3 regions of the Streptomyces sp. 3MP-14 genome follow, and region 1 is predicted to be linked to each of the others. Evidence: riboswitches for the same ligand, from Rfam matches in the RefSeq annotation. Region 1 holds a riboswitch; each other region holds the start of a gene.
What was found. Region 1 has a riboswitch for cobalamin ahead of FH609_RS32045 (prenyltransferase/squalene oxidase repeat-containing protein). Riboswitches for the same ligand answer to the same signal wherever they lie in the genome.

Region 1 (9,400 bases):
TCTACCCCTCGGGCCCGGACACCGGCGAGCTGGCGCTGGGCGCCGTGGAGTGCGAGCGGCTCACGCTGTTGCCGCCGGCGCCCGACGGGGCGCGCGTCTACGCGCTCGCGCCGCAGGCGGGCGAGGGCGGCGGCACGGCGCTCTGGCTGGTGTGCGGGGGCGCGTTCGGTCCCGAGCTGGTGACGGTGGTCGCCGGCGCGTGCTCGGGCGGCGCCTGGCTGGATGGTACGGGGCGGCTGCTGGCGCTCAACCGCACCGACGCCTCCGGGCGCACCCGCGCGGTGACGGTGGACGTGGAACACGGCGGCGAGCCGACGGAGTTGCTGCGGATCGCCGAGGACAGCGACGACCGGCTGCTGCTGGCCGACTACGACAGCGGGCTGCTGGTGGTGCGTTCGGACGCGCCGGGCAGCGAGCGGATCGGCTGGGGGGTGCTGGGCAGCCACCGCCCGGTGCGGTTCCCGGAGAGCCTGCACCAGCCGGGGGTGCGGATGACGCCGTTCGCGGTGCAGCCGGGGCAGGTGCTGATGCCGGAACACTGCGGCGTCGCGCTGCGGTTGACCACCGCCGAGGCGGACTGGGTGGCGGTGTGGCGGCCGCAGCAGCGGGAGTTGGTCCATCTGCCGGCGCCGGCCGGCTGGTTGGCCGGCATCGGGCGGTTCACCGTGGACGGCGACCTGCTGCTGCCCTACGTCACGCCGCAGGTGCCCTGCGGGGTGGCCCGGGTGCCGGTGCCGGACCGGCAGCCGGGCGCGGCGGCCGAACCCGGCCTGGCGGCGGAGCCGGTGCCCGAGGCGGCCGCCCCGGTGCACGAGCCGGCGCACGGCAACGAGTCGCACGCGCCGGCCACCCCGAGCGACGCGCCCCCGTGGACGCCGGCGCGCGAGCCGGCGGCGCAGGCGCCGGGCGCGCACGCACCGGCGGACACCGCGCCGGCGGGGGCCCTGACGGAAGCACCCCCGAGCGACGCCGGGAACGGCGCCCCCGGGAACGCGGGCAGCGCCGGGGACGCCGACGCCGCGCTGCCGCCGCCCAGGATCGAGGCGACGGGCCCGGCCGCCCCGCCCCGCGACGCCGCCGAGCCCACCGGGGTCACCCGCCCCGTTCCGCTCCAGCAGGCGCCGTTGGCCCGCACCCGCTGAACTCCCCACATTCCGGGCCCCGTTGCCGCCCGCCAGGACCCCGTTTTCGGGTCGGGCGGGCGGATAGGGCAGCATGTGGGGAGTTCGGGCACCGGCACCACAGGGGGAAGAGCGTGGCCGAGGACGTCGGAAACGGCGACGGCGCGGTCGCGCCTGCGCCGGAGGTGCTCGCCGCCTTCGAGGCGGCCAGGGGCTTCATGCCCCGCGACGAGGGCTTGGCGCTGTACGCCGCCGCCGTCGAGGCGGCCGGCCTCGGCCTGCCGCTGCTGGAGATCGGCAGCTACTGCGGCCGTTCCACCCTGCTGTTGGCCGACGCGGCCCGCGCGGCCGGCACGGTCTGCGTCACCGTGGACCACCACCGGGGCAGCGAGGAGCAGCAGCCGGGGCAGGAGTACGCCGACCCGGAGTTGGCGGACCCCGACCACCCCGGCCGGATGGACACCCTGCCGTTCCTGCGCCGGACGCTGGCCTCGGCCGGGCTTGAGGAGCACGTGGTCGCCGTGGTCGGCGCCTCGCCGGTGGCGGCGCGGGCGTTCGGCGGGAACGGCGGCGGCCGGTTCGGCCTGGTCTTCGTGGACGGCGGCCACACCGAGGAGCACGCCCAGGCGGACTACGCGAGTTGGGTGCCGTCGCTGGCGCCCGGCGGGCTGCTGGCGATCCACGATGTGTTCCCCGATCCGGCGGACGGCGGCCAGGCCCCCTATCGTGTCTGGACGCGCGCCCTGGCCAGCGGCGCCTTCGCCGAGGTCGCCCGGCAACGGTCACTGCGCGTCCTCAGACGGGTGGCCCTCGGTCACTGAACCCGGCGCCGTCCGGGGCGCCACGGCCGCCCGCGAGGTCACAACAGCATCACAAGCGTGTCGCCTGGGAAACAGGAAACCTCTCCCGGACACCCGGGTCGCGGTTCATCCGTACGATGGGCTCGCCCGGCCCGACCGACCATCGACGACGAGTAACGACAAAGGATCTGACGTGAACAACCGCTCGCTCTCCCGAGGCGACGCTGGAGTGATCGGAGCAGCGGTCCTGCTCTTCATCTCCTCGTTCCTCGAAGCCCGCTCGGCTGGTCCGGAAGACTGGACCGGTTGGTCGGCGGACTGGTTCCCCATCCTGCCCTCGGTCTTCCTGGCGGGCATCATCGGCGGCGGGCTCATCGTGGGGTCGCGCTTCCTGCCGCAGCCCGACCGCGAGTTCCTCGGGCTCAAGCTCAACCAGTGGGGCATCGCCCTCTCGGTCACCTCGGCCTGGGCCGGCTTCTGGTCGCTGGTGGGCGGGTTCGACGGCATCGACGCCGGCGTGGGCCTGATCCTGGGCTTCATCGCGGCGCTGGCGCTGGCGTTCTTCGCCGGGGCCACCCCGATGATCCCCGCGCTCCAGGCGCCGCTGACCAGCTCCTCCCCGGCCCAGCCGGGTGCGCCGGGCGCGCCCTACGGGGGCGTTCAGCAGCAGCAGGGCTACGGCTACCCCGGCGGTCAGCAGCAGCCCGGCGGCTACGGCCAGCCCGGCGGCGTGCAGACGCCGCCGCCCGCCGGCGCCGACCCGAACTTCCAGCCGTTCTGGTTCGCCGTGCCGGCCGCCCGGCCGCTCTACGGCGAGGACGGTTCGCCGACCCCGGTCGCCGAACTGGCGCCCGGCACCTGGTACCTGGCGGTCGAGCAGCGCGGACAGACGCTGGTGGCGCAGACCCAGGACGGGCGGCGCGGCGTGCTCCAGGACACCTCGGGCATCCAGCGCGGCTGAGCCTCCCGGCGCGGCCCGCGCCTCGCTGGCCCGCGCCGCGTTCAACGGCTTCAACGGCTTCAACGGCGGCGGCCTCACCGGACGTTCCCCTCGACGGGACTCCGGTGGGGCCGCCGCCTTCTTGCCTTCCTGCCTGCTTGCCTACTTGCCTGCTTGTCCGGTTCCGTCAGGCGTCGCGGGCCGGGCAGCGGCAGTCGGGGTCCAGGCCGGCGGGCAGGTCGTGGCCGCCGAAGACGGCGGTGGTCGCCGGGTCGCCGGTGAGCGCGGCGACGGCCAGCAGCACCGAGCCGGCCGTCCAGGTGGTGTGCTCGACGGGCCAGAACGCGTCGTCCGCGTAGACATAGCCGGTCCAGTACCGCCCGTCCGGCGTGCGCAGCCGGGACAGGGCGCGCAGCACCTCCACCGCGTGCTCCTGCTGGCCCACCGACCAGAGCGCCAGGGCGAGTTCGGCGCTCTCGCCGCCGGTGACCCACGGGTTCTCGCGCACGCAGCGCACCCCGAACCCCGGCACCACGAACTCGTCCCAGCGCGCCGCGAGCCGCTCCGCCGCCGCCTCGCCGCGCACCGCGCCGGCCAGCACCGGGTAGTACCAGTCCATCGAGTAGCGGGACTTGTCCAGGAACAGCTCCTCGTGGTGGGCCACCGCGTGCCCGAGCCGGCCGGTCGCCACCTCCCAGTCGGGCTGGGCCTCGCCGGCCAGTTCGGCCAGCGCCAGCGCGCAGCGCAGCGCCTGGTAGCCGGAGGCGGAGCCGGTCAGCAGCGCGTCGGGCACGGCGCGCCCGGTGGCGTCGCGCCGCCAGCCGAGCTGCCCGCCGTCCCGTTGCAGGTCGAGGACGAACGCGACAGCCGCCCGCACCACGGGCCACATCCGGCGGCGGAACGCCTCGTCCCCGGTGGCCAGGTAGTGGTGGAGCACGCCGACGGCCGGATAGGCGCAGAAGTTGCTCTCCCGGCCCAGGTCGGTGGGGCGGCGGGGGTCGCCGGCGGCGTAGGCGGCGTACCAGGAGCCGTCGGGGTTCTGGTGCCGGGCGAGCCAGTCGTAGGCGGCGGCGGCGCGGTCGTGTTCGCCGGCGGTGTCCAGCGCCATGGCGGCCTCGACATGGTCCCAGGGGTCGAGGTGGTGCCCTTCGAACCACGGCAGGGCGCCGTCCGGGCGCTGCTGCCCGGCTATCCAGGCGGCGGTCGCGCCGGCCTCCTCGGCGGTCAGCACCCCGGGCAGCGCCAGCGGCCCAGGGTGCTCAGGACTCGTCACGGGCCGAACCGGTCGCGGACGAACGGGCGTTGGCCGGCCGCGCGCCGGCGTGCGCGTCGGTGCGTGCGCCGGCGTGCGGCCCGGCGCCCTGCGGCTCGGTGTGCGGCTCGGTGTGTGGCTTGGTGGCGTAGGCGACGAAGCTCTTGCCGAGGACCGGGTCGAGCAGCCGCTCGGTGACCCGGGTCGCCAGCGGCTTCTTCATCAGGTCCCAGACCAGCAGCCTGTGGTAGGCGCGGACGGGGAGCGCGCGTTCGTTGTCCACGCCCACCGCGCACTTGAGCCACCAGTAGGGGGCGTGCAGGGCGTGCGCGTGGTGGGTGCCGTAGGGGCGCAGGCCGGCCTCGCGGAGCCGGGCCAGGAGCTGGTCGGCGCGGTAGATCCTGATGTGGCCGCCCTCGACCTCGTGGTAGGCGTCGCTCAACGCCCAGCAGACCCGCTCGGGTCCGTAGCGCGGCACGGTCACCGCGATCCGGCCGCCGGGGCGCAGCACCCGGACCGCCTCGGCCAACAGGCCCTTGTCGTCCGGGATGTGCTCCATCACCTCGGAGACGATCAGCGCGTCGAAGCTGTCGTCGGGGAACGGCAGCGCCAGCGCGTCGCCCTCCACGGCGACGGCGGCGGCGCCGGCCGGCGCCTCGCCGGCCTCCCGCATGGCGGCCAGCCAGCCGGCCGTCTGGCGCACCTCCTCGCCGTCGCGGTCCAGCGCGACGACGCGGGCGCCGCGTCGGTAGCACTCGAAGGCGTGCCGTCCCGCGCCGCAGCCCAGGTCCAGGACGCGGTCGCCGGGGGCGAGCGGGAAGCGGGTGAAGTCCACGGTCAGCACGTGGTCGGCCCTTTCGTCGTTGCTGTGGTGGCCGTTCGGGGTCGGCGGGCGGTTCGGGGGTTCACCGGGCGGGCGGCGGCGCCCCGTTCACCGTGCGCGGCCGGTTCACCGTCGGCGGCCCGTTCACCGTGCGCGGCCCGTTCACCGTTCGGCCGGTTCACCGTTCGGCGGGGCGGGGTGGGGCGGCGGCTGCGTTCCGGCGCTGGGCGGCGATGGCGGCCCGGTAGTGCTCGGCGGTGGCGCGCGCGGTGTGCTGCCAGGTGAACCGGGCCAGCACCCGTTCCAACGCGGCGGCGGCCAGCCGTTCGCGGAGCGCCGCGTCGTCCAGCAGCCGGCCCAGCGCTGCGGCCAGCGCGCCCGCGTCGCCCGGCGGCACCGCGAGGCAGGTCTCGCCGTCGGGCCCGGTGACCTCGGGGATGGCACCGCCGGTGGTCGCGACGAGCGGGGTGCCGGCGGCCATCGCCTCGGCGGCCGGGAGGCAGAAGCCCTCGTAGAGGGAGGGCACGCAGGCGAGTTGGGCGCCGCGCACCAGGTCGGCCAGCTCGGCGTCGCTGACGCCCTTGACGAACTCGACCGCCCCGCCGAGCCCGAAGCGTTCCAGCGCCTCGTGCACCGGACCCGCCGTGGGGCGGTTGCCGACGACCACCAGGTGGGTGTCGGGGCGTTCGGTGCGCAGCTTGGCGAGCGCCTCGACGAGGTGGACCAGGCCCTTGAGCGGGGCGTCGGCGCTGGAGGTGGTGACGATCCGGCCCGGCACCCTGGGCACGCCAGGGTCGGGGTGGAAGACCCGGGTGTCGGCGCCGATCGGCACCACGGAGACGCGTTCCGGCGCCACCCGGAAGTCCTCGACGATCTCCCGGCGGGAGGAGCCGGAGACGGTGAGCACGCTGGGCAGCCGGCGGGCGACCCGGCGTTGCATCCTGGTGAAGCCGTACCAGCGGCGCACCGCGTAGCGGCGGCGGCGGTCCGGCGCCGCCGCCAGCTCCAGGCGGCGGTCCACGGTGATCGGGTGGTGGATCGTGGTGACCAGCGGCAGGCCGATCCGGCCGGTGCCCAACAGCCCGTAGCCCAGCGTCTGGTTGTCGTGCACCACGTCGAACTCGGCCCGGCGGGCGGCGAGTTCGCGGCGGGCGCGGAGGGAGAACGTCAGCGGCTCGGGGAAGCCGCCGGTCCACATCGTGGCGACCTCCAGCAGGTCGATCCAGTCCCGGTACTCCGCGCGGCGCGGGGTGCGGAACGGATCGGGCTGCCGGTAGAGGTCCAGGCTGGGGAGCTTGCGCAGGGTGACGCCGGCGTCGAGTTCGGGGTAGGGCTGGGCACCGATCACCTCGACGTGGTGACCCAACGCGGCCAGCTCGCGGGAGAGATGGCGGACATAGACGCCCTGGCCGCCGCAGTACGGGTTCCCCTTGTAGCTGAGCAGCGCGATTCTCAGCGGGCGCTCCGCCCGGGCCTCCGCCGCCACACACGCTCCCTGGGGTCTGCCGCTACCTACTCGCGGGTACGAACACTACTCGCCCGTCGACGGGGGGAATTGCGGCGGGTGGGCCGATTATCACTCGATGCCGGAGCCGGGCACCAGGCTGCCCGGGTGGCGGGGGCTGAGGGGGCCGCGAGGGCGGTCGGGCGGGCGCCGGTTCCGGGGTGGTCCGAGCGGCAGGTGGGCGCGGATGCCGGGGCCGTGAGACGTGGGTGCCGGGGCCGTTAGAGTGAGGCCGATCAGTTCACTCACGCGCGGGGGAAGCCGGTGCGAATCCGGCGCTGACCCGCAACCGTGATCGCGGGCGCCCGCCTCGGGCGCCCGCGTGAGCCGGAACGCCCGCCGTGATGGGCACTGGCCACGGTCGCCGCCCCGGCGACCGGCACCGTCGAGGAGTACGGCGTCGCGCCCGGTGCCGCTGGGCGCTGTGCGCGCTTCGGCGGTCAACGCGCCGACGGCCGCCACAGCGAAAGGCTTGCGCGTGTTCATCCCCCGTACTCCGCTCAGGGGCGCGCCGCAGGGCGCGCTTGCCGCGCTGGCGGTGCTGGCCGTGACGGCGGGCGTGGCCCTCGCCCCGGCCGCCGTCGCCGACGAGACGCCGGCGCCGCCGCCGGCCAAGGCGCCCGACGGCCTCTTCGGCGACGCCGACCCGCAGTACGACGGGGTGTGGCGGCAGTCCTACGCGCTGCTGGCCCAGCACACGGCGGGCTACACGCCGGCCGACGAGGCGGTGGACTGGCTGGTCGGGCAGCAGTGCGCGGACGGCTCGTTCCTCCCGTTCCGCGCCGACGCCGAGCAGCCCTGCGCGGATGTGACCGCCTCCGACTCCAATGCGACGGCCCTCGCGGTCCAGGCGCTCGCCGCCGTCGGCGGCCGGCAGGACGCGGTGGACGCCGGGGTCGCCTGGCTGACCGGCGTGCAGAACGAGGACGGCGGCTGGGGCCTCAACCCCGGGAGCGCCAGCGACGCCAACTCCACGGCCGTGGTGATCGGCGCCCTGGCCGCGACCGGCACCGACCCGGCCGAGGTGCGGCGCGAGGGCAGCTCGCCCTACTCCGCGCTGGGCGACCTGCAACTCGGCTGCGACGCGCCCGAGGACCAGCGCGGCGCGTTCGCGTGGCAGCCCGACCCGGAGACCGGCGAGCTGTACGGCAGCGACATGGCGACCGTGGACGCGGTCCTCGCGGCCTACGGCAGCGGGCTGTTGGTCGACCCGGAGACGCCGGAGGCGCCGGTGACCCCGCTGGACTGCGGGGCGGGCGATGAGGGTTCGGACGGCGAGGGTGCGGACGGCGAGGAGACCGGTGCGGCTTCGGAGTCGCCGGGTTCGGAGTCGCCGGGTTCGGAGTCGCCGGGTTCGGAGTCGTCGGCCGAGGGGTTGAGCCCGCAGGCCCGGGCGGGTTCGGCGGGCGCGGCGCAGCTGCTCGGGACGTTGGAGGCGAGCGAGGACCACCTGGAATCGACGCCGCCGGGCGGCGAGACCCAGCCGGACTTCGCCACCACGGCACGCGCGGTGCTGGCGCTGGCGGCCGGCGGCCACCGGGAGGCGGCCTCGGCGCCACTGGAGTGGCTGCGCGCGCACCACGGTGAGTGGACCGACTACGCCAACAACCCGACGGCGGTCAGCCTGCTGGTACTCGCCGCGCACGCCACCGGCGGCTCGGCGGAGGACTTCGGCGGCACGGATCTGCTGGCGCAGCTGGGCCGGCTGGGCCCGGCGCCGACCGAATCGCCCGGCGACGAGGGCGGTTCCGGCGAGGGCGACGCGGACGACGGGGTGAGCGCCCTGCCGTGGATCATCGGGCTCGGCCTGGTGGCCGGCATCGGCATCGGCGTCCTGCTGAGCTTCCGCCGCAGGGCCGCGGCCGCGGCGGGCGAAGCGGACGGCGCGGCCCTCGCGGGCCGCGCCGAAGGGGCGGGCGGCGACGCCGAGCGCGCTGCGCGCGCCGGCGACACGGAGGGCGCGGAGAACGCTGTGCGCGCTGAGGGTGCCGAGGGGTCGGGGGATGCCGGGGGTGCGGGGCGTCGGGATTCGGGCACCGGGGCGGGCGCGGAGGACGCCGCCGGCGGCGGTGCGGAGGACGTCGACGGCTCGGGCAAGGGCGAAGGCTCCGAGGGCGAACGGCGGCCCGAACAGCCGTGAGCGGCAATGGAGACGGCGGCCGGCGGCCGAGCGTTCCCCCGGCCGCCGGCGGACCCCCCGCCGGCGCCGGCGACGCCCCGCCGGCGGCCGCGCCAACGCGGCAGCCCAACGCACCGACCACACCCGCGCGTTCCCGCGCACGTGGCGGCCGGCCGACCGGCGACGGACCCCACCAAGCGACCCCGACCCCGACCCCGCCACCGGCGGCCGCGCCAACGCGGCGGCCCAACCGGCCGCCAACACCCACCCGTTCCCGGGCCGGCGACGGCCGGCCGACGAGGTCCCGGCCCGACCAACAGCCCCCCGCCCCAACCGCCGCCGGCGGCCACCACCCGACGGCGCTCGCCCGTTCATACCCCAGGAGTGCCCGGCCGGCGGCCTCGCCGACTCGGCGCCCCGCGCCGGGAGGCGCCCGGTTCGCGCACCGCGCCCTCGTGGCGTGCCTCGCCGCGCTGCTCATCTCGTGGGCCGCGCCCGGCGCGGCCCACGCCGCTGACGGTGACGAAACCGCCTACCGCTACTGGTCGTTCTGGACCGGGGACGCCGACGGCGGGTGGGTCTACGCCGACGAGGGGCCGGGGACGCTCCGGCCGGGCGCGGGCGATCTGGTCGGCTTCAGGTTCGGGGTCAGCGGCGAGCGCGACGACCGGACGGCGCCGCGTGACACCGGCGGCTTCGCCGCGATCTGCGGGGCCGAACCGGCTGAGCCCAGCGTCGCGCTGGTGCTGGACTTCGGCACGGCGGCCGACGCGCCCGGCGGCGTCACGCCGCCGGAGCGGCGCGCCGAGTGCGTGCCGCTGCCGGACCGCGCGACCGTCGC
Region 2 (9,400 bases), on a different contig from region 1:
AGCCGGGCGCGCTGGGCCGTGGCCCGCCGGGGGTAGGGCTCGGGGCGGCGGGTGTCCGCCGGGGTGACGGCGGCAGCGCGGGCGCGCACCGCCGGGTCGCGGGTGATCGGGGAGCCGGAGCGGGAGGCCAGGTCGGCCCGGTTGGCGGCGAGTTGGGCCCCGATCGCGTCCGCGCCCTGGGTGAGGCCCCGGGCGAGGGTGACGATCTCGGAGACCTTCTGGCGGGCGAAGGACAGCCAGCGCAGGATCTGCGGGTCGATGTCCCGCTCAACGGAGGCGTCCAGCGGAACGTGCAGCAGCGAGCAGGAGGCGGCGACATCGACCCGGTCGGCGAGGCCCAGCAGGGTGGCCAGGGTGGCCAGCGAGCGCTCCAGGTCGTTGATCCACACGTTGCGGCCGTTGACCACGCCGGCGACCAGCCGCTTGCCGGGCAGGCCGCCGGCGGCGGCGAGGTCGTCGAGGTTCCGGGCGGCGGGGCCGGTGAGATCGAGGGCGAGGCCGTCGATCGGGGCCTTGGCCAGCACCGGCAGCGCTGCGCCCAGCCGGTCGAAGTAGGAGGCGACCAGCAGTCGGGGGCGGTCGGTGAGGGTGCCCAGCTCGCGGTAGGCGCGCTCGGCGGCGGAGAGTTCGGCGGGCGTGCGGTCCTGCACCAGGGCGGGCTCGTCCAGCTGGACCCACTCGGCGCCCCGGGCCCGCAGGTCGGCCAACACCTCGGCGTAGACGGGGAGGAGGCGGTCCAGCAGGGTCAACGGCTCGAAGTCCTCGTCGACGCCGGGGGCCGGCTTGGCCAGCAGCAGGTAGGTGACGGGGCCGACCAGCACGGGGCGCGCGGTCAGGCCCAGCGCCAGGGCCTCGGCGAACTCGGCGCACTGCCGGCCCGAGTCGGCGGAGAAGACCGTGTCGGGGCCCAACTCGGGGACCAGATAGTGGTAGTTGGTGTCGAACCACTTGGTCATCTCCAGGGGCGCGACGTCCTGGGTGCCGCGCGCCATCGCGAAGTAGCCGTCCAGCGGGTCGGCGTCGAAGGCGGCGCGGTGCCGGGGCGGGATGGCGCCGACCATCACGCTGGTGTCCAGCACCTGGTCGTAGAGCGAGAAGTCCCCGGTGGGAACCTCGTCCAGGCCGGCGTCGGCGAGCTGGCGCCAGGTGGTGGCGCGGAGTTCGGCGGCGGTCGCCAGCAGGGTGTCGGCGTCGAGGCGGCCCTTCCAGTAGCGCTCGATCGCCTTCTTGAGCTGCCGGTCGGAACCCTGGCGGGGATAGCCGTGGACGGTGGCCCTCACTGCCGCGGCTGCGGGCTGAGCGGTCAAGGAACTCTCCTTCGCGAGATGTGTCCCGTCTGGCCGGAGACCGGGAACGGGCGCGAAGGCGTGGCAACGGCGGTGCTCCGCGCGGCCGTTGGGCACGCGAGGTACACGCGTCGTGTTCACGCGACCCGCCCACGAGGTCACCGAACCACCGCGCGCGACGGTCGCGCACGGGCAGGTGGCAGGTCTTCGGACTCGCGGGCAGCCGCACCGGAACGCGCTCGTCGCCGAGCGTGCTCGCGTCGCGGACCTACTGGCCGTCGCTTCCCAGGCCCGAACGGGGCCCAGTGCGTCTGACGGCGGTCGTTCCCACTCACCGCTGCGGGGCAGTGCCGGAATCCCACCGGCTTCCCTCTTCACGACGCGCCTGCCTGGCGGACAGGGCGAACCAGCTGCGCCCACCAGCGTAGCGCCTCCGCCCCTCGCGGTGGGGTGCTCGGCGAACTCACCCAGCCGGCGGGCCGGTTGGCGGGGCCGCCGGGTGGGTCGGGGCGGGAACGGGCGGGCTGGACAGCGAACCGGGAGCCGCACTTCTCGTGCCTGAATCGTCACGTTGAGCAACATACCCCCTTGTGACGCTCCGTGTCCAATGCTAGACTCGGCGTCACCCTCCGCGACAGTGGTGGAGGGTGAGGACCGGGAGAGACAGCACCGTGCACACACTCTTCGAGGGCGAACTATGCGCGGAGCACGCCCAGTTCACCGTGGTCAGCGGGGCCGTTGGCGGGTCACCGGCTCCCGCCGTGCGCCAGGTCGCGCCGGTACCAGGTGCCCGGCTTGCCGCCGAGGTCGGCCGGCTCGGCGGGGCCGACCGGCACGAATCCGGCCTTGGTCAGCACCTTCTGGGACGCGACATTGTCCCGGGCCGCCGCCGCCCGCAGGGTTCGCAGCCCGTGGCTGGCCACCGCCAGCCGGCACAGCTCCCGCACGGTCGCGGTCGCCAGGCCACGGCCGGCGACGTGCCGCGCGACCCGGTAGCCCAGTACGGCGGTGCCGTCCTCCAGGTCGAGCAGGTTGAACCGCCCCAGGACCGACCCGTCCTCGGCCACGAGCACATAGAAGCAACTGACGCCGGCCTCCTGCTCCGCCAGCAGGGCACCGTGTCGTTCGGTGAACCGGTCGAAGTACGCATCGCCACGGTCCGGTACGGAGGCCGCGAAGTACGCGCGGTTCGCCCGCTCGAAGGCCAGAACCGCCGGGGCGTGGTCGGCGTGGAGGCGCTTCAGCTCGGGCATCGCCCCACCCTACTCAGGCCACGCGCCGAGGCCACCCGGGTTCCCGCCGCGCCGGGAGGCCGCGCCGAGGCGCCCCCGGCGCCCCGGCCGTCGCGACGCCCCCGCCGTCCCAGCGTCCCGGTACGGCCGCGCCCCCGCCCGCTTCCCGCTCCGGGCGTGGGCCGCCGTTCGTGGTGTTCTCGGAGCGCCTTCCCGGTGCCGGTGGTGGGCGTGGTCTGGGATGGGCCCATGACCAGCGGGGACGACACCGGGTTCGAACGGTCGAGATGGCTGCGGTTCAAGGACGTCGTGCTGGGCCCGCCGCTGCGGGTCGCCGACCTGCCGCAGGAAAAGCTGTCCAACCGCGCCGCCCTCGGGGTGCTCGCCTCCGACGGCCTCTCCTCCACCGCCTACGGCGGCGAGCAGATGCTGCGGGTGCTGGTCCCCGTCGTCGGCACGGCCGCCTTCAGCCTGCTGCTGCCGCTGACCGGCGCGCTGCTGCTGGTGTTGCTGGTGCTGACCATCACCTACGGCGACGTGGTCACCCACTACACCAGGGCCGGCGGCAGCTATGTCGTGGCCAAGGAGAACTTCGGCCCCCGGGTGGCCCAGATCGCGGCGGTCGCGCTGCTGGTCGACTACATCGTCACGGTCGCGGTCCAGGCGGCGGCCGGCGCCGACGCGTTGATCTCGCTGGTGCACCTGATCGGCGACGGCTGGCCCGGCATCAACGCGGTCAAGCTGCCGGTCACCGTGGCGATCGTGCTGGTGCTGGCCTACGGCAACCTGCGCGGGGTCCGCCAGGCCGGCCGGGTGTTCGCGGTGCCCGCCTACCTCTTCGTGGCCGCCGTCACCGCGATGCTGCTGGTCGGCCTCTGGCGCGCCGCCACCGGCGGCCTGCCCCGGGCCGATACCCACGCCGAGGGCGCGCTGGAGTTGGGTACCTCGGGCGACGGGCTGCTCTACGGCGCGACGGTGTTCGTGGTGCTGCGCGCGTTCGCCAACGGCGGCGCCTCGCTCACCGGCCTGGAGGCCGTCTCCAACAGCGTCTCCGTCTTCCGGGAGCCGCGCGGCGTCAACGCCCGCCGCACGCTGGTGGTGATGAGCCTGCTGCTGGCCGGGATGATCGGCACCGTCGCCTGGCTGGCGGCCGTCACCCACCCGGTTCCGTTCACCGACGGCAGCCCCACGGTGATCGCGCAGGAGGCCCACATGGTCTTCGGCGACGGGGTGTTGGGCGTCGCGGCGCTGGTCTTCGTGCAGGTGGCGACCGCGCTGATCCTGTTCACCGGGGCCAACACCCCGTTCTCCGGCTTCCCGTTCCTCGCGGACTTCGTCGCCGAGGACCGCTTCCTGCCGCTGCGGCTGACCCGCAGGGGCCAGCGGCTGGCCTACTCCGGCGGGATCATCGCGCTGACCGTCGTCTCGGTGGCGCTGCTGGTGGTGACCGGCGCGCAGGTGGAGCACCTGGTGGCGCTCTACGCGATCGGCGTCTTCACCGGCTTCGCCATGGCCGGCGCCGGGATGGCCGTGCACCACCGCAGGGAACGCGGCCCCCGCCACCGGCTGCGGACGTTCGGCAACGCGGTGGCGGCCGTGGTCTCGGCGGCGGTCGTGCTGATCTTCGCGGTCACCAAGTTCACCGAGGGCGCCTGGCTGGTGGTGCTGGTCTTCCCCGCCGGGGTGTGGACGCTGATCCGGATCAACCGCGAGTACCGCGAGGAGGCCGCCGCGCTGCGCGCCGTCGAACGGCACGGCGCCGACCTGCCCACCTGGCGCCGCCATGTGGTCCTGGTGCTGGTCGACGCGCTCGACCTGGCCGCGCTGCGCGCCCTGCGCTACGCCCACACCCTGCACCCGGACGAACTGCGCGCCGTGCACGTGGCGTTGGACCCGGTGCGCGCCGAACGGCTGCGGCGGCGGTGGGCCGACAGCTCCACCACCTCGGTGCCGCTGCGGGTCCTCGACTGCCAGGACCGGCGGCTCGCGGCGGCCGTCGCCCGCACCGCCGTGGCCGAGACCGCCGACGGCGAGACCGCGTTGACCCTGCTGCTGCCGCGCCGGCTCTACCTCACCCGCTGGGGCAAGCTGCTCCACCCCCACCAGGGGGAACGGATCGCCAGGGCCGTCGAACACCTGCCGGCCACGGCCGTCACCATCCTCCCCGTCGACGTGGGCAGCACCGCCCGCAGGGTGCGCGCCATCAAGCGCTGATCGCCGCTGATCGCCGCTGATCGTCGAGGAGCGCCGCTGATCGCCGAGGAGCGCCGCCGAGAACCGTCGTCGGGAACCGGAGGTGTACCGGAAACGTCCAGTGGGCGGCAACTGTTCGCGGATTCCCGGGGGTTCGCACTACGCTGCCTTGCCGGCGGCGCCGTTCGTCACGTTCTGCGAGTGACAGAATGAACAAACACGACAGTGCGGGAACGGGAAGAGAAGGGGTCGGTCATGTCGACTGGTCGCGTGCCCGCGACGGCCAGCCGGCTGTTGCTGGGAGCCAGACTCCGCGCGCTCCGGCTGTCCGCCGGCCTCTCGATGGCCCAGGCGGCCTGCGCGCTCGACATCTCGCCGTTGACCCTGCGCCGCGTCGAGGAGGGGCGGGCCGCCCTGGCCGCCGACCAGCTGCCGCCCCTGCTGGCCGCCTACGGCCGCCGCGACCCGGCGGAGAACGCCGAGCTGCTGCGGCAGGCCGAGCGCGCCAACCGGCCCGGCTGGTGGGAGCGTTACCGGGACGTGCTGCCCGACTGGCTCGCCGACCACATCGCGCTGGAGGAGCACGCCCAGTTCGTCCGCGTCTACGCCCCGGCCGTCATCCCCGAGCTGCTCCAGAGCCCCGGCTACGCCCTGGCCCTGCTGCGCATCCAGCACCCCGACGACCCGCCCGAACTGCTCACCCGCCGCGTCGAGTTGCTGGTCGGCCGGCAGGCCGTTCTGGAGCGCGCCAACCCCGCGCCGCCCGCCGTCTGGGCGCTGGTCGAGGAGGCGACGCTGCGCCGCCGGGTCGGCGGCCCCGCCGTGATGCGGGAGCAGTTCGCGCATCTGCGGCGGCTGGCCGAACGCCCCGGCGTCACGATCCGGGTGATGCCGCTGCACACCCCGCACTCCGCGCTGCTGTGCGGGCCGGTCCAGATGATCCGGTACCGCCCGTCGGACCTGGCCGACCGGGTGCTGCTGCGCACGCTCGACGGCGCCGAGGTCAGCGAACGGCCCGACGTCGTCCGCCAGTACCTGATGGCGCTGGACTCGGCGGCGTCCGTTCCGGATAGCCTGCCGATCACGGACTGGATCGCCAAGTGGGAGGAACGAGCCGTTGCTTGAGGAACAGATCGACCCGAACAAGCCCGACCCGGCGCGGGTCTACGACTGGTTCCTGGGGGGCAAGACCTCCTACCCGGCGGACGAGCAGGCCGGGCAGTTCGTGGCCAACATCTGGCCGGGCGTGAAGACGGCGGCCCGGGCCAACCGGGCGTTCATCCACCGCGCGGTCCGCTGGCTGGCGGGCGAGGCCGGCATCCGCCAGTTCCTCGACATAGGCACCGGCATCCCCACCGAGCCCAACCTGCACCAGACCGCGCAGGGCGTGGCGCCCGAGTCCCGGATCGTCTACACCGACAACCGGCTGATCGTGCTCCGCTACGCCGAGGCGCTGATGACCGGCACCGCCGAGGGCCGCACCGCCTATCTGCACGCGGACTTCTTCGACCCGCCCAGCATCCTCGACAGCCCCAAGCTGGCCGAGGTGCTCGACCTCGACCGGCCGATCGCGCTGTGCCTCAACGCGCTGCTGCACTACATCGCCGACGAAGCCGAAAACGGCGTGCCCGCCCACGAGTTGGTCGCCCGGTACGTGCGCGCCCTGCCCTCCGGCAGCTATGTGGTGATCACCCATGTGACCAGCGACTTCGACCCGCCGACCTGGGAGCGCATCGCCAACATCGACCGGGCGGCCACCGGCCAGATGGGGCAGATCAGGAACGGGGAGGAGATCCGGCGGTTCTTCGACGGGCTCGAACTGGTCGAGCCCGGCCTGGTGCCCCCGCAGGACTGGCGGCCCGACGGGCCGGTGCCGCCGGAGGCGACCCACGCGACGGTCTCCATGTGGGCCGGCGTCGCCCGCGTGCCCTGAGCCCCACCCCGAACGCGGGCGCCCACGCGTCCCGTGTGCCCTGAACGCGCGTCGCCCCGGCCGCCGGCGGTCTCGCCGGTTGCCGGGGCCACCCCGTCGCCGCCGTCAGACGGCACGCGCGCCGGCAACGGCCCGCGCGCGCCCGCGCGTTCAGTGGACGGCCACCGCCTTCGCCGACTCCAGCAGGGCCAGCAGCACCTTCTTGCTCGACTCCCGCTGCCGCACGTCGCACATCACCACCGGGGCCGGCTTGCGCAGGTTCAGCGCCGCGTTGACCTCCTCGGCCGTGCACTGCTTGCGCCCGTAGAAGCAGTTGATGCCGATGGCGAACGGGATGCGCCGCTGCTCGAAGAAGTCGACCGAGGCGAAGCTGTCCGCCAGCCGGCGCGGGTCCGTCAGCACCACGGCCCCCAGCGCGCCGGCCGCCAGGTCGTCCCACATGAACCAGAACCGCTCCTGGCCAGGCGTGCCGAACAGGTACAGCACATGGTCGGCGTCGAGGGTGATCCGGCCGAAGTCCATGGCCACGGTGGTGGTGGTCTTCTCCGGGATCTGGGCGAGGTCGTCCACGCCGACGCTCGCCTGCGTCATGTACTCCTCGGTCTCCAGCGGGGGAACCTCGCTGACCGAGCCGATCATGGTGGTCTTGCCCACCCCAAAACCACCGGCGACCAGGATTTTCAGCGCCGTTGGCATCGCCAGCTGCGCGCCCCCCGGCTGGCTATAGCCTGCGGATTCCATTGATGACCCTCTCCAGTAGTTCCACACTGGGGGCTGACGCCTCATGACTCGGCTTTTTGACAGAGATCATGGACTTGTCGAGCAGATCCCCGCAGAGCACTTTCACCACACTGGCCGGCAGGTCAAGCCGCGCCGCGATTTCGACGATCGCCAGTGGGCGTTCCTGAGTTAAATCGAGGATGGCGGTCAACTCCGGTTGTTCACGACGCCTGTCCAGGGCGCGCGAGGCCGGCAGGGCAACCACCAGGGTGATCAGGGCGAAGTCCGAACCGTCCGGGGAGGTGCGGCCCCCGGAGATAGCGTAGGGGCGGACGAGGTAACCGGACTCCTCATCGAACCACGAGACTTTCTTCTTCCCGATCGACACCGAATTAGTGCCCCGAAGCCGTGGCCGACGAGGGCTCGGTCCGAGGGGCGGCGCTGAGGTACTCGCCGACCTGTTGCACGATTCGGGTCATCTCGTAGGCCGCCATCCCCGCGTCGACCTTGTCGGAGGTCAGCACGGCCAACTGGGCGCGCTGGCCGGCATTGGTGACGAAGAGGAAGGCGTTGTCCATCTCGATGACGGTCTGCCGGACGTGTCCCCCGTGGAAGCGCAGCGAGGCGCCACGGGAGAGGCTCTGGAGACCTGAGGCGACGGCCGAGAGGTGCTCGGCGTCGTCCCGACCGAGGGCGGAGGAACGGGCGAGGGGCAGCCCGTCCTGGGACAGCACGATGGCGTGGTGGACCTCGGGCACCCCGGCCACCAGGTTGTCCAGAAGCCAGCCCAGGTGGGCACTGGCGTGGGTCTGGTCGGTCATCGCTGATCCTTCCTCGCAGTTCCTTCCGCATCGGCTTCGTATCCGGCGGGTTGCGCCTGCGGGTCATGTCCTTCGGCAGGGGGTGCGGGCTGGGTGGCGCGGGCGCGTTTGTTTCCGGACTGGATGGCCGCCATGGTGGCGCCTGCCCGACCGGGGGAGAGGGGACGGGACAGGGCCTCGTCGTCCGCCCCCGGGCGCAGGTGCGCCTCCGCGCGGAGCTGCTCCGCCAGACGTTCTCCCCGCACGCGCACGGGGAGTTTCAACGGGGTTCCCGACCCGGCGCCCGGCTGGGGGGTCGCCTCGATGGTGCGGGGTGGTGCCTCGGTCGCGGGGGGTGTGACATCCGTATGTGCACGGGGCATATCTTCCGCCGTCCGGACCGACTTGTCGATCGGCGCCCCCCCGTGCGCGGTGCCCCGGGTGGGGAGGCCGCTCTCGGTCCTGGGAGCCGCGACCCGGGAAGGGGCGGGCCCGCCGGCCGTGCGCGGGGCCGGGCCACGGCTGCCCGACTGGGGGGCCGGGCGTTCCGAACGGCCGCCGGGACCGGGCGGGTTGGGCGTGCTGGGTGGGTTGGGCGTGTTGGGCGTGCTGGGCAACAGGCCGGCACCTCCGTACGCGGGGTATCCGCTGTCGTCGTAGACGGTGGGCGGGTGGGGCAGTGCCTCCGTTTCGACGTCGTGCGGCTCCGCCAGGGGCGCCATGGGCTCGTGCTGTGGCGCGACGGCCTGGCCGCCGGGCAGGCCGTGGCCGCCGTCGACGCCGTGACCGGTGTCGAGGGTGCCGCCGTCGAGGGCGAAGGCGTGACCCTCGTCGTAGGTGTGGCTCCCGTCGTAGGCGTGGCCGTCGTCGAGCGCCGGGGTGCGCTCCTCCTCGGGGGCGCGCGTCAAACCGCTCGCGCCGATGCCGGCCGGGGCGCGCTCGGGGCGCTCCTCGCCCGGCACGGGCGCCGGTTCCAGGCCGCCGCCGATGGGGCGGTGCGGCTGCGGCGGGTCGATGTCCGCCGCGTGTTGCATGGTGAGGGCCTGGGTGGTCTCCACCTCGGTCTGCCCCGCCTCCGAGGTGGCCTGGGCCGTGTCGCCCATGATCCCGGAGAGGATCGAGGAGCCCTCCTCCAGCAGCTCGTGCGGCAGCAGCACGACGGCGAGCGTGCCGCCGTACGGCGAGGAGCGCAGCACCACTTCGAGGCCGTGCCGCTTGGCGAGCCGGGCGACCACG
Region 3 (9,400 bases), 380 kb from region 1:
TCCGTCAGCTCCAGATCCGCGTCGCCGGCTACCCGGGCTACGGCGCGGTGTTGGCGATCGACGGGCAGTACGGCCCGGCCACGGCCGCCGCCGTCACCCGCTTCCAGCAGGCCTACGGCCTGTCGGCCGACGGCATCGCCGGCCCGCAGACCCAGAACAAGATCTACGAGTTGCAGGACAACGACTGCACCCCGGTCAACTTCACCTACGCCGAGATGAACCGCTGCAACTCGGACTGGTCAGGTGGTGCGGTCAGCGCATCGGCCGCCCGGGCCAACGCGCTCCAGCAGATGTGGAAGCTCCAGGCCCTGCGCCACGCGCTCGGTGACCGCCCGCTCAACACCAGCAGCGGCTTCCGTTCCTACTCCTGCAACAGCGCGGTCGGCGGCGCCGCCAACAGCAACCACCTCTACGGTCGCGGCATCGACCTGGTCGGCTCGCCGACCTTCTGCCAGATCGTGCAGCAGGCCCGCTACCACGGCTTCAACGAGATCCTGGGCCCGGGCTACCCCGGTCACAACGACCACGCCCACCTCGGCAGCATGAGCAGCCGCTACTGGTCGGCCCCCAGCTGCGGCATCTGAGCACCCGGCCGTGCGGCCGGCGCGTCGCAACGCGCCGGCCGCACCCAGCCACGGGACGGTCCCCGTCGAGGGGCCGTCCTCAGAAGTCGTCGTCGAAGGAGACGTTGCCCTCCACGGCGACCTGGTAGGCCGAGGGGCGCCGTTCGAAGAAGTTGGTCAGCTCCTGGACGTCCTGCAACTCCATGAAGGCGAACGGGTTCTGCGAGCCGTAGATCGGCTTCAGTCCCAGCCGCACCAGCCGCTGGTCGGCCACGCACTCCAGGTACTCGCGCATCGAGGCGGTGTTCATCCCCGGCAGCCCGTCGCCGCACAGGTCGCGCGCGAACTGCAACTCGGCCTCGACCGCCTCGCGGAGCATCTCGGTGACCTGCCCGCCCAGCTCCTCGTCGAAGAGGTCGGGCTCCTCCCGGCGGACGGTGTCCACCACCGAGAACGCGAACTCCATGTGCATACTCTCGTCCCGGAACACCCAGTTGGTGCCGGTGGCCAGGCCGTGCAGCAGCCCACGGGAGCGGAACCAGTACACGTAGGCGAACGCCCCGTAGAAGAACAGCCCCTCGATGCAGGCGGCGAAGCAGATCAGGTTGAGCAGGAACCGCCGCCGGTCCGCCCTGCTCTCCAGGCGCCGCATGTCCTCCACGGAGTCCATCCAGCGGAAGCAGAACTCGGCCTTCTCCCGGATCGACGGGATGTTCTCCACGGCGGCGAACGCGGCGGCCCGCTCGTCCGGATCGGGCAGATAGGTGTCCAGCAGCGTCAGATAGAACTGGACGTGCACCGCCTCCTCGAAGAGCTGCCGGGACAGGTACAGCCGCGCCTCGGGGGAGTTGATGTGCTTGTAGAGGGTGAGCACCAGGTTGTTGGCCACGATCGAGTCGCCGGTCGCGAAGAACGCCACCAGCCGCCCGATCAGGTGCTGTTCACCCGGCGACAGCTTGGCCAGGTCCGCCACGTCGGAGTGGAGGTCGACCTCCTCCACGGTCCAGGTGTTCTTGATGGCGTCCCGGTAGCGCTCGTAGAACTGCGGGTAGCGCATCGGCCGCAGGGTCAGCTCGAAGCCGGGGTCGAGCAGGTTCTTCTGGCCGGCGGCACCGGCGCCCTCGGCCGACGGGGTGTTCTCGCGGGTGTTCTGGGTGGGGACGCTCACTGGCAGGCCTCGCAGGACTCGGGGTTCTCCAGGGAGCAGGCGACGGCCTGCTCGGGGACGGACAGGTCTTCGGTGACGGAGACGGCCACCGGAGTGGTGACCGGCTCGGGAGAGGGAACGGGCACGGCCGCCGCGCTGGACCGCGCGGAGGCGGCGATCCGGGTCGCCGGCCGCGACCTGAGGTAGTAGGTGGTCTTCAGGCCGCGCTTCCAGGCGTAGGCGTACATCGAGCTGAGCTTGCCGATGGTCGGCGACGCCATGAACAGGTTCAGCGACTGGCTCTGGTCCAGGTAGGGGGTGCGGTCGGCCGCCATGTCGATCAGCGAACGCTGCGGGATCTCCCAGGCCGTGCGGTACAGGTCCCGCACCGTCTCGGGCAGGCCTGGCACGTCCTGCACGGAGCCGTTGGCCGCGCGCAGCGCCTGCCGGGTCGCCTCGTCCCAGCGGCCGAGCCGCTTCAACTCCGCGACCAGATAGGTGTTCACCTGGAGGAACTCACCGCTGAGGGTCTCCCGCTTGAACAGGTTGGAGACCTGCGGCTCGATGCACTCGTAGACGCCCGCGATCGAGGCGATGGTGGCGGTCGGCGCGATGGCCAGCAGCAGCGAGTTCCGCATCCCGACCCGGCCGATGCGGGCGCGCAGCGCCTCCCAGCGCTCCGGCCAGGCGTGCGCGACGCCCGCGAAGTGGTCGGGGTGCAGCACGCCACGGGCGGTGCGGGTGTCCTCCCACGCCGCGTGCGGGCCGTGCCGCTCCGCCAGCTCGGCGGAGGTCTCGTAGGCGGCCAGCATCACCCGCTCCGCGATCCGGGTGGACAGCTCGCGGGCCGCCGGCGAGTCGAACGGCAGGCCCAGCCGGAAGAACACGTCCTGAAGGCCCATCACGCCCAGACCCACCGGCCGCCAGCGGGAGTTGGACGCCTCGGCCTGCCCGGTCGGGTAGAAGTTGATGTCCACCACCCGGTCCAGGAAGAGCACGGCGGTGCGCACAGTGGCGTCCAGCCGCTCCCAGTCCATCGCCCCGTTCTCGCCCAGGTGCGCGGCGAGGTTGACGCTGCCCAGGTTGCAGACGGCGGTCTGGCCGTCGTCGGTGACCTCCAGGATCTCGGTGCACAGGTTCGAGCTGTGCACCACGTTGCCCGGCCTGGCGGTCTGGTTGGCGGTACGGTTGGCGGCGTCCTTGAACGTCATCCAGCCGTTCCCGGTCTGCGCCAGGGTGCGCATCATCCGGGCGTAGAGCTGCCGCGCCGGCACCGTGCGCTGGGCCAGGCCGCGGGCCTCGGCCTCCCGGTAGGCGGCGTCGAACTCCGCGCCCCACAGGTCCGTCAACTCCGGCACGTCCACCGGCGAGAAGAGCGACCAGTCGGCGTCGGCGTCCACCCGGCGCATGAACTCGTCCGGAATCCAGTGCGCGAGGTTCAGGTTGTGGGTGCGCCTGGCCTCCTCGCCGGTGTTGTCGCGCAGTTCGAGGAACTCCTCGATGTCCGCGTGCCAGGTCTCCAGGTAGACACAGGCCGCGCCCTTGCGCCGGCCGCCCTGGTTGACCGCCGCCACGGAGGAGTCCAGGGTGCGCAGGAACGGCACGATGCCGTTGGACTTGCCGTTGGTGCCCCGGATCAGCGAACCCCTGGCCCGCACCCGGCTGTAGGAGAGGCCGATGCCGCCGGCGTGCTTGGAGAGCCGGGCGATCTGGTGGTAGCGCTCGTAGATCGAGTCCAGCTCGTCGGCGGGCGAGTCCAGCAGATAGCAGGAGGACATCTGGGGATGCCGGGTGCCGGAGTTGAAGAGCGTCGGCGAGGACGGCAGATAGGCCAGCGAGCTGGTCAGCCGGTACAGCTCGGCGACCTGCGCCAGCGCGTCGGCCGTCTCGTCCGGCGCCAGGCCGCAGGCCACCCGCAGCAGGAAGTGCTGCGGGGTCTCGATCACCCGCCGGGTGATGGGGTGGCGCAGCAGATAGCGCGACTGGACGGTGCGCAGCCCGAAGTACTCGAAGCGGTCGTCGGCGCCCTCGGCCACGGTGCGGGCCAGCAGCGCGTTCAACTCCTCGGCGTGGACCCGGACAAAGGCCGCCGTGGCGTCGCCGATCAGCCCCTCCCGGTGGCCCACGGCGATGGACTCGGCGAACGTGACCGCGCCCTGCCCGGCGGCCTCCTCGCGGATCGCCAGGGTGAGCAGCCGGGCGGCGAGCCGCGAGTACGCGGGCTCCTCGGCGATCAACCCGGCCGCCGCCTCGATGGCCAACTCCCGCAACTCGGCCTCGTCGGAACCCGGATGGCGGCCCCGCTCGACGGCGGCGGCGACCCGCGCGGGGTCGGCGGCCGGGAGGTCGGCGGTGAGGTCGGCCAGGATGCGGGGCAACGCCGCTGAGGCCGGCTCTGCGGGGGCGGCGGGTGCGATGGTCACTCGGTGCTCTCCCTCGGGACGCGATGCGCTCCGCGAGCCGGGCGCGAGCGACACGCGCGCAGGGCTGTGCCAGGCATGGCTCAACCGCACCGCGTCCCTCGGCCCAGCCCTCGGGGCTTGGACGTGATCAGCCGTCGGCAGGCATTCGGACTCGTCAGGGCGAAAGCAAAGCAGGCCATGACACACCGTTGCGGGACAGCTCCGGATTCCCACCGGATTCCCCTGCGGCGACAGCGAGGTCGAGCATACATCTTGTGCCGCTCCCAACGAGCAGCCCCATATGTTGTGTTCTCCGTCTCGTCGCATGGCGCGTTCACCTGCGAACGCCCACGGGGCTCGCGGGCCCGGTGGGCACCGGGGACGCCCCCGGAGCGTGTGCGGTTGCGACGCGTTCCGCGTTCCGAAACCCGCGCCACGGGGCCGGGGCGTGTCGCGCCGCCGGGTCGCTCCGGGGGCTTTCCCGGGTCGCCGCGCGGTCGTTCCCGGGTCACCCCCGGTTCCCGGGCTACTCCCGGCGCAGCACGAAGTAGCCGGCGCCGTGCTCGACGATCGCGTACTCCGCCTCGGGGTAGAGCTGGGCGGCGCGCCGCACCATGCCGGTGGGGGACATGCCGGGGCCGTGGTAGGCCAGATAGTCGGGGGCCGGCACATGGGGATCGCCGATCCAGAACACCCGGCAGCGGCCGGTGAGTTGGGCGATCGGCCGGACGTTGGCCGCCACCTCGGCGTCGTCGGGGACGGCGGCGAGCACCCGTTCCGCCGCCCTGGCCACCTCGCCGTGACGCCAGGTCTCCGCCTCGGTCAGCTGCGCCACCGGCAGCGACGGGCTCAGCGCCAGCGTCGCCCCGAGCAGCCCGGCCGGGAGGAAGCGCGCGTAGTCCCGCAGCCAACGCCGCTGCGAACGCCCGGAGTTGGCCAGCGCGTCCACCAGCGCCAGGGCCACCACGGGCATCAGGACCGCGCTGTAGTGGAAGTCGGTGCCCCAGTAGTGCGGTTCGTGGGAGACGAACCGCCAGCCCAGCGTCGGCAGCGCCACCAGCAGCAGCGGGGAGCGCAACGCCAGCAGCCCGCTGGTCGGCAGCAGCAGCCACAGCAGGGTCCTGGCCTTCTCGCCGATCCCGTCCAGCAGCGCGCCCAACGGGCCGCCCCCGCCGCCCTCCTCGCTGAGCTTGGTCCAGTAGTCGTAGTCCCCGGCGTTGTTGAACGCGGGGATCAGCACCAGCAGCGTCAGCGCGCACAGCGCCGCCCCGAGCACCGCCGCCGCGCAGGCCGCCCGCGCCGCCCCGGGGTCGCGGTCGCGTGACCGCAGCGCCACCACCAACGCGATGGCGGCCGTCGTCAACCCGAGGTCCTCCTTCACCAGCACCAGCGGCAGCGCGTAGGCCAACGCCACCCGCCACCGCGTCAGCAGCAGCGCCTCCAGCGCGAGGGCGATCAGCGGCACGGCGAAGCAGATCTCGTGGAAGTCGAAGTCGACGGCCTGCTGCACGCCCCAGGAGAGCCCGAAGACCACCCCGACCGTCAGCCCGCGCGCCCGGCCGAGCAGCGCGATGCCGACCCGGGTCACCGGCACCGCCGCCAGCGCGAACAGCGCCGCCTGCGCCACCAGCAGCGTCACCGGGCTGGGGAAGACCCGGTAGAACGGGGCCAGCAGCGCGGTGACCGGGCTGAAGTGGTCGCCCAGGATGAGGAATCCGGGGCCCTTGAGGTCGGCCACCGGCTGGTCCAGCCGCGCGTAGGAGGCGATGGCCTGCTCGAATATGCCCAGGTCCCAGGAGCGGGTCCGCAGGTCGCGGTAGCGCCCCACGGAGAGCACCGTGTAGAGCGCGAAGAGCACGCCGGCCAGCAGATAGGGGTCGCGCGCCCCGGGCGGTCGGCGGCCCGGCCCGGCCGGCGGCGCCTCGGCCTCGCCCGCCAGGTCCCGCTCGATGGTCGCCATGCCCCTCCTTCGCCCGCCGACCGTGCGCGAAGGTCTCGCGACGGCCTCAACAGACAGAAACGCTAGGCGAGGCCGGTTGGTTCGCACATCTCGGCCCCCGGCGGTCCCGCGTTCCGGGAGCCGGGGGCCGAAGGTGTGGTGCGGTCAGCAGCAGCCGTGGTGGGAGGTCGGGTCGGCGTACCGGCGGTCGGTGCGCATCCTCTCGAACTCGCGCCGGCTGAGCAGCGGGGCGCCGGGGTCGGCGGCCTCGGCCCGCTCCCGGTACCGCTGGTAGGCGTTCTCGCCGGTGAGTTCGGTGACATACCAGCGCAGCCAGGCCAGCGCCCGGCGCGGCGCGGTCAGCGCGTTCACTCCCGCTCGCCCTTCTCGGTGGTGACGGACGCCCCGTCGTCGGCCCCGTCGCCGTCCGCCGCGCGCTGCGCCGGAATCCCGCCGCCGGGCCCGAGCCCGGCCCGCGCCAGTTCGGCCTTCTCCTCCCGGGTGGCGATCAGTTGGGCCGGGGCGATCAGCCGGGAGGCCACATAGGGCGCCTCGTGCAGCCGCACCTCGTCGGGCGTGCGGATCGCCTTGAGCGCCACCCGGAACGCGTCGAGGAAGACGATGATCACCAGCAGCGCCAGCACGGCGCTGAGCGCCGCGTCCAGCGTCGCGTTGTTGACGATGGTCCGCATGTCGCCCATGTCCTGGGCGCCCGGCAGGAGTTGGTTGGCGTCGATGCCGTCCTGGTACTGGTCGCGGCGGGCCAGGAAGCCGACGGCGGGATCGCCGGAGAAGACCTTCTGCCAGCTGGCGGTGAGGGTGACCGTGGCCACCCAGGCCATCGGCACGGCGGTGACCCAGGCGTACCTCAGCCGGCCGGACTTGATCAGCAGCACCGTGCACAGGCCCAGCGCGAGTGCGCCGAGCAGCTGGTTGGAGATGCCGAAGATCGGATAGAGCGTGTTGATGCCGCCCAGCGGGTCGTTGACGCCGACCCACAGCAGCCAGCCCCACAGGCACACCACCACGGCGCTGGTCAGCGCGATGCCGGGCAGCCAGCCGGTGGCGCGGAACCTGGCCATCTTCGGGTGGGTGCTCGCCAGCGCGTCCTGGAGGATGAACCGGCCGACGCGGGTGCCGGCGTCGATCGCGGTCAGGATGAAGAGCGCCTCAAACATGATCGCGAAGTGGTACCAGAAGCTCATCATCGTGTCGCCGCCGAGGATCTCCGAGAGGATCGCGGCAAGACCCAGCGCCAACGTGGGCGCGCCGCCGGTCCTGGAGAGCAGCGAACCCTCCTCCACCGACTCGGCGGCGGCGCTGAGTTGTTCGGGCGTGACCACGAAGCCCCAGGAGGTGATCGTCTCGGACGCCGCCTGAACGGTGTCGCCGATCACCGCCGGCGGCGCGTTCATCGCGAAGTAGACGCCCGGGTCCAGCACACAGGCGGCGGTGATCGCCATCACCGCGACCGAGGACTCCATCAGCATCGCGCCGTAGCCGATGCTGCGCACCTGGGTCTCCTTCTGGATCATCTTGGGCGTGGTGCCCGAGGAGATCAGCGCGTGGAAGCCGGAGAGCGCGCCGCAGGCGATGGTGATGAAGACGAACGGGAAGAGCGAGCCCGCGAAGACCGGCCCCTCCCCGTTGCTGGCGAAGTCCGTGACCGCCTCCATCTTCAGCGTCGGCAGCGTGACGACCAGCGCCAGCGCCAGCAGCCCGATGGTGCCGATCTTCATGAACGTCGACAGGTAGTCGCGCGGCACCAGCAGCAGCCAGACCGGCAGCACCGAGGCGGCGAAGCCGTAGATCACCAGCCAGATGACCAGGGTGCGCGGCGCGAGCGTGAACGTGTCGGCCAGGCCCGAGTTGGCCACCCAGCGGCCGGCGACGATCACGAACAGCAGCAGCGCCACGCCCACGGCGGTGACCTCGGAGACCCGGCCGGGGCGCAGATAGCGCAGGTAGACGCCCATGAAGAGGGCGATCGGGATGGTCATGCCGACGGAGAACGTGCCCCAGGGCGACTCGGCCAGCGCCTGCACCACGACCAGCGCCAGCACCGCCAGCAGGATGATCATGATGCTGAAGATGGCCAGCACCCCGGCCACGCCGCCCACCGGGCCGATCTCCTCGCGGGCGATCTGCCCCAGGCTCTTGCCGTCCCTGCGGGTGGAGAAGAAGAGCACCACCATGTCCTGGACGGCCCCGGCGAAGATCACGCCGACGATGATCCAGATCGTGCCCGGCAGATAGCCCATCTGCGCGGCGAGCACCGGGCCGACCAGCGGCCCGGCGCCGGAGATCCCGGCGAAGTGGTGGCCGAGCAGCACCCGCCGGTCGGTCGGCTGGTAGTCGAGCCCGTCCTCCAGCCGCTCGGCCGGGGTGGCCCTGGTGTGGTCGGCACGCAGCACCCGGCGGAGGATGAAACGCGAGTAGAAGCGGTACCCGATGGCGTAGGAGCCGAGCGCGGCCGCCACCATCCACGCCGCCGAGACGTCCTCCCCCCGGGAGAGGGCCAGCATGGCCCAGCCGATGGCCCCGATCACGGAGACGACGGTCCAGATGATGATCGAACGCGTTCGCGCCTGGCGCGCCTGACCTAGGAGTTGCACGTTTTGCTCCCGTGTCTGCCGGCTGGTCCTCGTTGACTGCCCCGGGAATGTAAGCCACCGGAGCCGCCTTGACCATGGGGCGTGCGCGCCCGGCGCACGCGCCGGCGGATCACCACCGGTCAGGAGGGGTGCGGGCGCTCCAGGTTGGCCACGAACTTGTAGCGGTCGCCCCGGTAGACGGAACGCACCCACTCGACCGGCTCACCCCGGGTGTCCCGAGAGTGCCGCGAGAGCATCAGCATCGGCAGCCCGACGTCCGTGCCCAGCAGCCCGGCCTCGCGCGGGTTGGCCAGCGAGGTCTCGATGGTCTCCTCGGCGTGCGCCAGATGGACCTGGTAGACCTCGGCCAGCGCGGTGTAGAGCGAGGTGTAGCGGACCAGGCTGCGGCGCAGCGCGGGGAAGCGCTCCTGGGACAGGTGGGTGGTCTCTATGGCCATCGGCTCGCCGCTGGCCAGCCGCAGCCGCTCGATCCGCAGGACCCGCCCGCCCTCGGGCAGGTCGAGGAGCCGACTGAGCCGCTCGTCCGCGTTGATGTAGCCGATCTCCAGCAGCTGAGAGGTGGGCTCCAGGCCCTGCGCGCGCATATCCTCCGTGTAGGAGGTGAGTTGCAGGGTCTGCGAGACCTTGGGCTTGGCGACGAAGGTGCCCTTGCCCTGGATGCGTTCCAGTCGGCCCTCCACCACCAGCTCCTGGAGCGCCTGACGCACGGTGGTTCTGGAGGTGTCGAACTCGCT

Region 2: another riboswitch for cobalamin. It lies ahead of metE (5-methyltetrahydropteroyltriglutamate--homocysteine S-methyltransferase); the one in region 1 lies ahead of FH609_RS32045 (prenyltransferase/squalene oxidase repeat-containing protein).
Region 3: another riboswitch for cobalamin. It lies ahead of FH609_RS00660 (ribonucleoside-diphosphate reductase subunit alpha); the one in region 1 lies ahead of FH609_RS32045 (prenyltransferase/squalene oxidase repeat-containing protein).

What each region holds. Positions count from the first base shown of each region.
Region 1 is NZ_VDLZ02000001.1:530,420-539,819, reverse strand. It holds gene FH609_RS02315 (hypothetical protein) at 1-1,142, shown strand, start outside; gene FH609_RS02310 (class I SAM-dependent methyltransferase) at 1,340-1,942, shown strand; gene FH609_RS02305 (DUF5336 domain-containing protein) at 2,115-2,882, shown strand; gene FH609_RS02300 (prenyltransferase/squalene oxidase repeat-containing protein) at 3,049-4,134, opposite strand; gene FH609_RS02295 (class I SAM-dependent methyltransferase) at 4,121-4,957, opposite strand; gene FH609_RS02290 (glycosyltransferase family 4 protein) at 5,115-6,422, opposite strand; cobalamin riboswitch at 6,661-6,799, shown strand; gene FH609_RS32045 (prenyltransferase/squalene oxidase repeat-containing protein) at 6,919-8,580, shown strand; gene FH609_RS30760 (SCO2322 family protein) at 9,015-9,400, shown strand, end outside.
Region 2 is NZ_VDLZ02000022.1:59,897-69,296, reverse strand. It holds gene metE (5-methyltetrahydropteroyltriglutamate--homocysteine S-methyltransferase) at 1-1,307, opposite strand, end outside; cobalamin riboswitch at 1,467-1,712, opposite strand; gene FH609_RS28680 (GNAT family N-acetyltransferase) at 2,033-2,539, opposite strand; gene FH609_RS28675 (APC family permease) at 2,768-4,732, shown strand; gene FH609_RS28670 (DUF5753 domain-containing protein) at 4,967-5,836, shown strand; gene FH609_RS28665 (SAM-dependent methyltransferase) at 5,829-6,644, shown strand; gene FH609_RS28660 (GTP-binding protein) at 6,795-7,385, opposite strand; gene FH609_RS28655 (DUF742 domain-containing protein) at 7,366-7,752, opposite strand; gene FH609_RS28650 (roadblock/LC7 domain-containing protein) at 7,757-8,185, opposite strand; gene FH609_RS28645 (nitrate- and nitrite sensing domain-containing protein) at 8,182-9,400, opposite strand, start outside.
Region 3 is NZ_VDLZ02000001.1:147,445-156,844, forward strand. It holds gene FH609_RS00650 (D-Ala-D-Ala carboxypeptidase family metallohydrolase) at 1-584, shown strand, start outside; gene FH609_RS00655 (ribonucleotide-diphosphate reductase subunit beta) at 664-1,656, opposite strand; gene FH609_RS00660 (ribonucleoside-diphosphate reductase subunit alpha) at 1,728-4,133, opposite strand; cobalamin riboswitch at 4,252-4,397, opposite strand; gene FH609_RS00665 (DUF2079 domain-containing protein) at 4,639-6,072, opposite strand; gene FH609_RS00670 (YbdD/YjiX family protein) at 6,217-6,423, opposite strand; gene FH609_RS00675 (carbon starvation CstA family protein) at 6,420-8,576, opposite strand; gene FH609_RS00680 (GntR family transcriptional regulator) at 8,786-9,400, opposite strand, start outside.